Regions from separate parts of the Vibrio sp. D173a genome, predicted to be linked through region 1. Evidence: riboswitches for the same ligand, from Rfam matches in the RefSeq annotation. Region 1 holds a riboswitch; the other holds the start of a gene.
The links. A riboswitch is a leader RNA that binds a small molecule or an ion and turns the genes downstream of it on or off. The one in region 1 is predicted to bind thiamine pyrophosphate.

Region 1 (4,841 bases):
TTACGCCAGAGAAAGCACTGCCAAAAGCACCGAACAAACTTGCTAGCGCATTGATATGGAAGATTGCTGGGTAGTTACCCGTCGCAACCGGAGAGCCGTCAAGAAGATCGCGAGCAAGGTTGTAACCACCTTCGATACAGTAAGCAGGGTTCAACTCATCAAAACGACGACCAAGTGACATTTGCCCTGCCATCGACTGTTTACCGTCTTTTTCAAACAAGGTGTACGCGTAACAAGTAAACGAGCGTTCGAAGTGTTGGCACAATGAGCCTTGTGTATTGGCGATGATTAATTGCGTTTCGCCATCACTATAACCATTGTAAGGTGCGCTAGAAGCGTGAGGCAGAGCGACTACGCCTTGCTCAAGAGCGAGAGACATTTCAATCTTTTCATCAACCGAAGTTGTGTCTTCTTGAGCAATCTCAGCCACGTCAGTCGTGATTTGGCTGTTCACGCAACTAATGGTCTGGTGTTCGTCTTGCTTGGAAAAACGAGCGCTTTGCAGTGCATTAGTCAGCATCAAATCTAAGCTCGGTTGTTCTAACGATTCAGAGTAGCTCGTTGCGACACGCGCATCTTTAACAACACGAACACCCAGAACTTGGCTTGAGCTTACTTTGTACTCATCCAACTGCCCTTGGTTCGCTTTCAGAGAAAAGCTGCTGTTGCAGTTTACAATGACGTCCGCTTCTGCGCCTTGACGCTTTGCTTCTGATAGGACGTAATCAACCGCATTAAGAAGTTGTTTTTCTTGGCTCATTAGTTACCGCCTCCTACCAGAATGTTATCGACTTTCAGCGTTGGCTGACCGACTGTTGTTGGCACTGAACCACTCACGGAACCACACATGCCCGGCGCAAGCGCCATGTCTTTGCCGACCATGCTGATTTCTTTCAACACTTTTGGACCCGTGCTGATCAGCGTTGCCGTTTTCAGAGGCTTGGTTATTTTGCCATTTTCAATGAGGTAAGCTTCACGAACAGCAAAGTTGAACTCGCCCGTGCCCGGTTGAACCGAGCCGCCGCCCATCTTCTTCGCATAGATGCCGCGTTCGATACCTGCCAGCATGTCATCAAGTGAATGCTCGCCTTCTTCGATAAAGGTGTTACGCATACGCGAGGTTGGTGCGAACTTGTAGTTTTGACGACGACCAGAACCCGTAGGTTCGTAACCTGTCTTCATGCCACCCATTTTATCGACCATAAAGCTGGTTAGCTTACCGTCTTTGATCAACTGAGTGCGCTGAGTCTTCATGCCTTCGTCATCAACATGGATCGAACCCCATTCGTTGGTCATGGTGCCATCATCGACAGCATTCACTGCGGTGTGAGCAATCATTTCGCCCATCTTGTCGTGGAATACGGACGCTTTCTTCGCAACCGAAGTGGTTTCTAGCAAGTGACCACAAGCTTCGTGGAAGATAACGCCGCCAAAGCCGTTACCAATTACCACTGGCATTTCACCCGATGGGCACGCATCCGCACCAAGTTTTACTAACGCTTGCTGCGCGATAGTTTGACCTAGCTCTTTCGCATCAAGTTGTTCACTGAACTCCCAACCAGCAAGAGCGCCTGGACCTTCCATACCAGAAGACTGCTCATTACCTTTTTGCGCGACAGTATTACCAGCAACTCGGATGTAGTGACGAGTATCGTCAACGTGTAGACCTTCAGAGTTGAAGATAGACACTTGTTGTTCGCGCTGAAGCACGCTGCCAATGAACTGGCTGATATGGTCACTCTCTGCGCGTGCGGCTTGGTCAACTTGCAATAGGAAAGCGATTTTAGAATCTAGGTTCGCGTCTTTGCCAAGTGGCATACGACAACCATGTTGAATTGGGTAGCGGTTCAGATTGAGAGAACCTGCTGAGGCGATTTGCTCACGCTTGTCTTTTGCTGCAAGCAGTGAAGTTACGCGTTTTAGTTCGGCTTCATCTGTGCTGTTGGTGTAACCGTAAAGCACTTTATGACCGAAGAAGAGACGAATACCGATACCAAAATCGATACCCGAGTTAACCTTGTCCACCTCACCAGATGCGATCTGGACAGTGTTAGTTTGATGGTGTTCAACGAATAGCTCAGCGAAATCAGCCCCTAAAAAGAGGGCATGATCGATCACCGCTTTCGCTGTTACAGAATTAAGCATGAAATCTCCTTGCTCGTTGATCGTCCTAGCCTTCCCCATCTTTGAGTTAGACCCTGTTTATTAAAGTCATGTCATAAATTGAATGACCCAAAGACATATTGGCAACGCGTTAAATGTTAACACTTTTTTAACCTTGTTTTGTGCTAATCCTTGCTAAATCAAAGAACGATTCGTTACGTATTATGTCGATATCTGATTACTAGATAGTGTCTTGAACTGCCATTTTCAATGCAGCACGTTATTTACACTAAATTCGGTTCTCTCATTACTGCTCTCAAGTCTCATATTTAACCGATTGCTCTGTCTTGGTCGGAAAAAACACGTGCACCGTAACTGAGTGAACTGCTATTATCATGACGAAATAGTCGGGGGGCCCTTGCAGTTTATGCATCGGCTGAGATCGAAATTCGAGACCCGTTGAACCTGATTCAGTTAGCACTGACGTAGGGAACTATCATCACTTTGCCACTAGCCTGCTTGAGTTTTATTGTCGCAGCTAGCCTCAATGGATCCGATCACCGATCTTCCCTTGCGATGGCCAAGTCAGTTCCTATACGTCTGTAATAGGAGCGACCATGGCGCAGCAGTCAAGCCAAGAAAAACAATTAACCCAACCACACGCTACAACTTCAATAGACACACCGATTGTGTTGACGATTGCAGGTTCTGACAGCGGCGGCGGCGCAGGCATTCAAGCCGACATAAAAGCGATGTCCGCAAACGGCAGTTTTGCTTGCTCGGTAATCACGGCGATTACTTCGCAAAATACCCAAGGCGTTTCTGCGATTTTCCCAATCCCTCTCGACCATGTAGAGAGCCAACTTGATGCGGTATTTACCGACCTCAACATCGTTGCAGTTAAAGTGGGCATGCTGGCCGATTCCAATATCATCAAAGTCGTTGCAGACAAAATTAAACAATACCAGCCAAAACACCTCGTGATTGACCCTGTTATGGTGGCCACCAGCGGCGATCTATTACTGGAACAGTCGGCAATCAGCACTTTAAAAGAAGAATTGATTCCGCTCGCAGACATCATTACCCCTAACCTACCAGAAGGCGCCGCATTGACGGGTAAGCCAGTGCCTCAGTCGGAATCTGAAATGAACGATATGATTGCTGATTTACGCGCGCTCAGTGCAAAAGCGGTGCTGTTAAAAGGCGGCCACTTAGAAAAAGATGAAAACAGCAACGATCTGCTGATCATGCAAGACAGCGCCGAGTTAATCAGCGCTAAACGCTTTCCAACCAAAAACACCCATGGCACAGGCTGCACGCTGTCTTCTGCTATCGCGTCTTACCTTGGCCAAGGCAACAACCTGCACAAAGCGGTGCACCTTGGTAAGCAGTACATCAGCCAAGCTATCGCGCACGCTGACGAATTGGATGTCGGTAAAGGTCACGGCCCTGTGAACCACTTTTTTGCAGGTCCTAATTTTGGGAAAAGTAAAGATGTGCGCTAATGCACTGGGCATTCAGCTTACCGAAGCAAGTCTGCAATACAAAGACAGCCAAACGCCAACATTAGCAGGGTTGAGTATGACCATCCCTGCCAATCAATGGACTGTGTTACTTGGCCGCAGTGGTTGTGGAAAAACGACGATCCTTCGTTATCTAGCGGGCTTGTTAGACGACAAAGTCGAATGGCATGGTGAATTAACCACCACGGATGGCATCGCTCTGCACGAACGTATCGCCTACATGGCACAACAAGACTTGTTGTTGCCGTGGCTAAATGTGTTAGACAACGTCTGCCTAAGTTCTCGATTTTCTCAAGACCAAGCACCAGAGCAAAACAAACAACGTGCACTGATTTTACTCAAACAAGTAGGACTCGCCGATTACGCGTATGCTAAGCCAGCTCAGCTCTCTGGCGGTATGAGGCAGCGTGTTGCCCTTGCTCGCACTCTGATGCAAGACAAACCTCTAGTTCTGATGGATGAGCCTTTCTCTGCACTGGACGCGGTTACTCGCCATAAGTTGCAAACCTTGTCTGCCGAATTACTGAAAGATAAGACGGTTGTTCTGATTACCCACGACCCACAAGAAGCGGTGCGATTAGCTCACCAACTCTATGTACTGCAAGGTACGCCTGCGCAAGCTCAGCACTTGGTTGTTCCGGGTTCTACGCCTCCACGAGTTCTCGATGGAGAATGCGCGGCGCTACAACAAGCGATTTTGGATCAACTGGAGAAAGACTATGAGTGATATGACTCAGTACAACTCCGTTTCGGCACGTATTAGTAAAAAAGAACGCGTGACACATCCGGCTCTGCGCTTGGTCATCAGCACTGCGGTGATCTTGGGATTGTGGCAGTTGGTCGTGGTGATATTCGATATGCCAAGCTTCATCTTACCTTCACCAATTGAAGTGCTGGATAGATTGGTCACTCGTTACGATGTCCTGCTCAAACATACTTGGGTTACCGCGCAAGAGATTTTACTTGGCTTGGCGCTTGGATTATCGATGGGTTTGCTGTTCGCATTGCAAATGCTGATGTTCGAGCCGCTCAAGCGTTGGTTACTGCCCATTCTGATTGCTAGCCAAGCGATCCCTGTGTTTGCCATCGCGCCAGTGCTCATGCTTTGGCTTGGTTACGGCATTACATCGAAAGTCGTCATGGCGGCGATCATCATCTTTTTCCCCGTCACGACATGTTGCTACGACGGCTTACGAAATACACCAACAGGTTACC
Region 2 (4,841 bases), on a different contig from region 1:
CCTAGTGGCAATAGACGTTCAATCCAAGCAACATCATCAACGACTGGATAGAGCCCTAAACTTTGCTTATTCAGAGTTGGAAAGCTAACGCTCTCGCCTTGTGCAGACCAACCAACTTGAATACCTAGTCGGTTATCCTCCAGTACAGGTGCGGGGAAATCATCAAATTGGTCAGCCCACTGAGTAGTTTGCCCTCCGTCGAAGTTGTCATTCAACAGTGTTTCACGTGAAACATTCGCTTGTTGAGTTAGCATTCCTCGAGCAAGTGTTAACGCATCTTCGATAGGAAAATCGAGGACTGTCAGCGTTACAATCCAAGCAAGGTGATGTTCGGGATCGAACATTGCGTTGAATTTGGACTTAACGGAAAGCGCTCTCACTTCGTTGTTAATTGGGTGACGCCAGATATCAAGCTGAAGCTCTTTCTCCTTTTCATCGGATACCTGCGTATCAACAATGCCAATATAAATCGCTTTCGACGGTTGCTTAGCACACGCTTCTACCGATAAAGCAGAGCGGTAATAAAGCACAAATGAACTCTCATGCTCGGAGTCATAACCATCAATAAGATCTGTCGTTATGCGTGTGGTCTGTTGGTTGCGAACAAGCTGAATAGATTGAGTTGGGCTCACACCCAACTCAACGTCTTCTATGCTAAAACCCTGTTCTTTCGCCAACAACAAACATTGTTGAACTAAACCTGTTAGTTCAATCAATGATGACGGAATAAGGATTTTGCTCATCAGTCACTTACCTCGGCATGTACTGCAGGGTGGTATAACTCAGAACCTGTGTCTCTAAATTCTTGCGATTTCTGACGCATCCCCTCAAGAGGATCATCTAGCATTTTGATTGAGATAGCTTGGTCCGCAGCAACTTGCTCAGTGTCTTTCGCATATTCTCGGACTTCTTGCGAAATCTTCATGGAGCAGAACTTTGGTCCGCACATCGAACAGAAGTGAGCAACTTTTCCAGACTCTTGAGGCAAGGTTTCATCATGGAAGGCACGAGCGGTATCGGGGTCGAGCGACAAGTTAAATTGGTCTTCCCAGCGGAACTCGAAGCGAGCCTTAGAAAGCGCGTTATCACGAACTTGTGCACCAGGGTGTCCTTTCGCCAAATCAGCGGCGTGCGCAGCAAGCTTGTAAGTGATCATACCTACCTTTACATCTTCTTTGTTTGGTAAGCCAAGATGCTCTTTAGGAGTTACGTAGCAAAGCATCGCACAGCCATACCAACCAATCATGGCAGCGCCAATGCCTGACGTAATATGGTCATAACCAGGAGCGACGTCTGTCGTCAGTGGACCAAGGGTGTAGAAAGGAGCTTCATGGCAGTGCTCTAACTGCTCTTCCATGTTCTCTTTGATCATATGCATTGGAACATGACCAGGACCTTCGATAATCACCTGTACGTCGTATTCCCACGCTATTTTGGTCAACTCACCTAAGGTTTTGAGCTCTGCAAATTGCGCTTCGTCGTTAGCATCGGCAACCGAACCAGGACGAAGACCATCACCGAGAGAAAGTGCCACATCATACTTAGCACAGATTTCACAGATCTCTCGGAAGTGAGTATATAAGAAGCTTTCTTGGTGATGTGCTAAACACCATTTCGCGATGATAGAGCCACCACGAGAGACGATACCAGTAACACGTTTTGCAGTCATTGGCACATAACGAAGTAGTAAACCGGCATGGATAGTGAAGTAGTCAACGCCCTGCTCTGCTTGCTCGATCAGAGTATCGCGCATCACTTCCCAGTTAAGGTTTTCCGCCACACCATTCACTTTCTCAAGCGCTTGATACATTGGTACGGTACCGATCGGAACTGGGCTGTTACGTAGAATCCACTCGCGAGTTTCGTGAATATTACGTCCAGTAGAGAGATCCATAACGGTATCTCCACCCCAGCGCGTTGCCCATACTAACTTCTCTACTTCTTCTTCAATCGAAGAAGTGACCGATGAGTTACCGATGTTGGCGTTCACTTTGACCAAAAAGTTACGGCCAATGATCATTGGTTCGGATTCTGGGTGGTTGATATTGGAAGGGATAATCGCTCGACCTTCGGCGACTTCTTTACGCACAAACTCGGCGGTAATGTCTTTTGGAAGATTCGCTCCGAAGCTTTGACCCGGATGTTGTTGATTCAGCACTTCATCACGGTATTGAGCACGCCCCATATTTTCACGTAGAGCGATGTATTCCATTTCTGGGGTGATTATACCTTGGCGAGCATAGTGCAATTGAGTCACGCATTGCCCATCTTTGGCACGTCGAATACGTGGTAGATTTCCGTAACGAAGATCGTCTAGCGTTTCGTCTTCTAAGCGCTCTTTGGTGTACACCGAGCTTACTTCATCAATTAGCTCAGTATCGGAGCGCTCTTCAATCCACCCTTCTCTCAGCTTAGGTAAGCCGTTGTAGAGGTCAATGGTGTGTTCTGGATCTGTGTATACACCCGAGGTATCGTAAACGCGTACTGGCTCATTAGGCTCGAAAATAGGCGCTTCTTTTGTGCCTCCAATAAGGCTATCAGCGAGTGATATTTCACGCATTGGCACACGAATATCAGGACGTGAACCCTCTACGTAGACTTTGCTTGAATTAGGGTACGGTTGTACCGAGAGTGTATCAATGAACTGTTTTGCTTCCAGTCTCGCTTGCTTGCGACTCGACATAGCATTTTTCCTTGCTTTGTTATGCTTAGATAAAAAGTATTGGGATAAAAATGCTTGGCGGATAGATGCGACAAGAGGAATCGAATTAAAGACAAGTCGAGCGAGTGCTCTTCGTCTATAACAACATTCGACTATTTGATAGGTCAACCAGATAGAACTCTGGTGTAGATATCTTCTCTTGTTCCCTTCGCAGATTCTAATCTGATCAGGTTCAACGGATCCCGAATTAACGGTCTCAGCCTTATGGCACTCCGACAAGTGAAATCAGTATATAAAAACGGCTTGGTTAAACCAAGCCGACCTGATGAAGATTTGAGTGTTTTTGCTAGCTACGCATCAATAATTGGAAACCAATCCACGCAGCCGAAATGCTTAACACGACATTCAGCAATACGTTCAATCCCATCTTAAAGAAAGCTCCCTGCTGCATAAGCAACACGTTATCCATTGAGAAAGTCGAGAACGTAGTTAATGCGCCCAAAAAGCCAAGCCCGATAATTTGACGCCATGGGTCAGTGACCATTAACTCAGTTTCAAACGCAGCAATTAGTAGACCCATAATAAATGAGCCAACAACGTTAACCGTTAATGTACCGTATGGAAAACCACGACCAAGTAGCATCACACAAAGTTCAGAAATTAAGTAACGAGAACATGCACCAAATGCGCCACCCAATGCAATAAAACCCAAAACGGATAGTTGCCCCATAATTCCCCCAGAAAAGTTAATGGCGACATTGTAATCAAATTTACGGTAATAGTGATTATACAATCTTAGAATTCAGCAAAGTATAGCGCTTAAAACTTATCAAGATTTAAAAAGTTACAGGAGTCACTTTACTTCAATATAACCCATCAACCCCGTCTTCATGTGTTCGATCACATGACAATGGTACATCCAACGCCCTGGGTTATCTGCAACAAATGCCGCTTTCGCACTGCCATTTTTTCCAAGTAAGACCGTATCGGTATGAAACGGCTCATCGAGTTTTTTGCCATCTAATTCAAGAACGGTAAATGTATGTCCATGAAGATGAATAGGATGATGATATTGGGTGACGTTCTTAAGGTTGAAGATATAGGTTTTTCCCACCTCCAATGTTGAAAGCGGCGCAGGAATATTATCTTTGCTCATTCCCTCCCAAGCTCGTTTATTCATTAGCCAAAACTTAGGTATCGCTTTGCCCGATTTATCGGCAGGAGTGACTGCCCCCTCCCATTCAAACACATAATCAATTTGATCAGCATTTTCCAAATCAAGATCAGGCACAGGGTTAAGAGGCAATAAAGGCAGTTTCTGATTGGTCGGCAGGTCAGACTCAACAACTTCGAACTCACACAAAGGGAATGGGAAGCGCCCTCTCATTTGACGCACATAAACACGCTCTCCTGCCCTTGGAGCAATCAATCCGACATCTAACCTCATTCCCGGACCAATTTTGTGTTGAGTGAGCTTATAAGGCGTTTTAACAGGATTCCCATCAATAGCAATAACCCAAGCCTCTGCTCCTTCTATAGCGATCGGGTAAGTAATGGTGTTATCGACATTAGCAATTCTTAGTCGCGTTGTTGCATTCTGCTTCAACGCATAAACAGGTTCATGAACACCATTGACGCTACTCCACTCTCCTGGCGTTCCCATGCGTGCACTCAAGCGCGGCACCATTAGATTCTTCCACTGACCTTGTTTGTCTAAATGCCAATGCTTGAGAACGACTTCATGCTCTTCATTAAACTGAACAGGCTCAGCCTCTTCAACGATAATTAGACCAACTAACCCCATACCAAGCTGCTTAACGCTATTCATATGTGGGTGATACCAAAACGTACCCGCATCTGGCGGTGTAAATTCATAAACGAATGTTTCACCCGGCATGATAGGCGGCTGGCTCAAGAAAGGGACACCGTCCATTTCAATAGGGATTCGCAAGCCATGCCAGTGGATTGTAGTTGGCTCTGAAAGCTTGTTGGTAAATCGGATAATAACTTTCTCGCCTTGGCGACAACGAATCGTAGGAGCTGGAATCGATCCATTAAACGCGAGTACATCCGTATTAAATCCTGGTACTAATTCAGCAATAGAAGGCTCTGCAGTGATGTCGTATATATGCTGACCTTGTTTGTTAGTGCCCCTATATAGAGAACATGCAGGCAGAAC

Region 2: it holds a riboswitch for thiamine pyrophosphate, as region 1 does, so the genes downstream of both, thiC (phosphomethylpyrimidine synthase ThiC) here and thiD (bifunctional hydroxymethylpyrimidine kinase/phosphomethylpyrimidine kinase) in region 1, are expected to answer to the same signal.

Annotation. Positions count from the first base shown of each region.
Region 1 covers NZ_JAHGAH010000197.1:2,393-7,233, forward strand. The annotation lists gene KIV40_RS19085 (TldD/PmbA family protein) at 1-760, opposite strand, end outside; gene KIV40_RS19090 (TldD/PmbA family protein) at 760-2,145, opposite strand; TPP riboswitch at 2,502-2,612, shown strand; gene thiD (bifunctional hydroxymethylpyrimidine kinase/phosphomethylpyrimidine kinase) at 2,721-3,608, shown strand; gene KIV40_RS19100 (ABC transporter ATP-binding protein) at 3,598-4,353, shown strand; gene KIV40_RS19105 (ABC transporter permease) at 4,346-4,841, shown strand, end outside.
Region 2 covers NZ_JAHGAH010000122.1:21,969-26,809, forward strand. The annotation lists gene KIV40_RS13705 (thiamine phosphate synthase) at 1-743, opposite strand, end outside; gene thiC (phosphomethylpyrimidine synthase ThiC) at 743-2,683, opposite strand; TPP riboswitch at 2,849-2,947, opposite strand; gene crcB (fluoride efflux transporter CrcB) at 3,009-3,392, opposite strand; gene KIV40_RS13720 (multicopper oxidase family protein) at 3,516-4,841, opposite strand, start outside.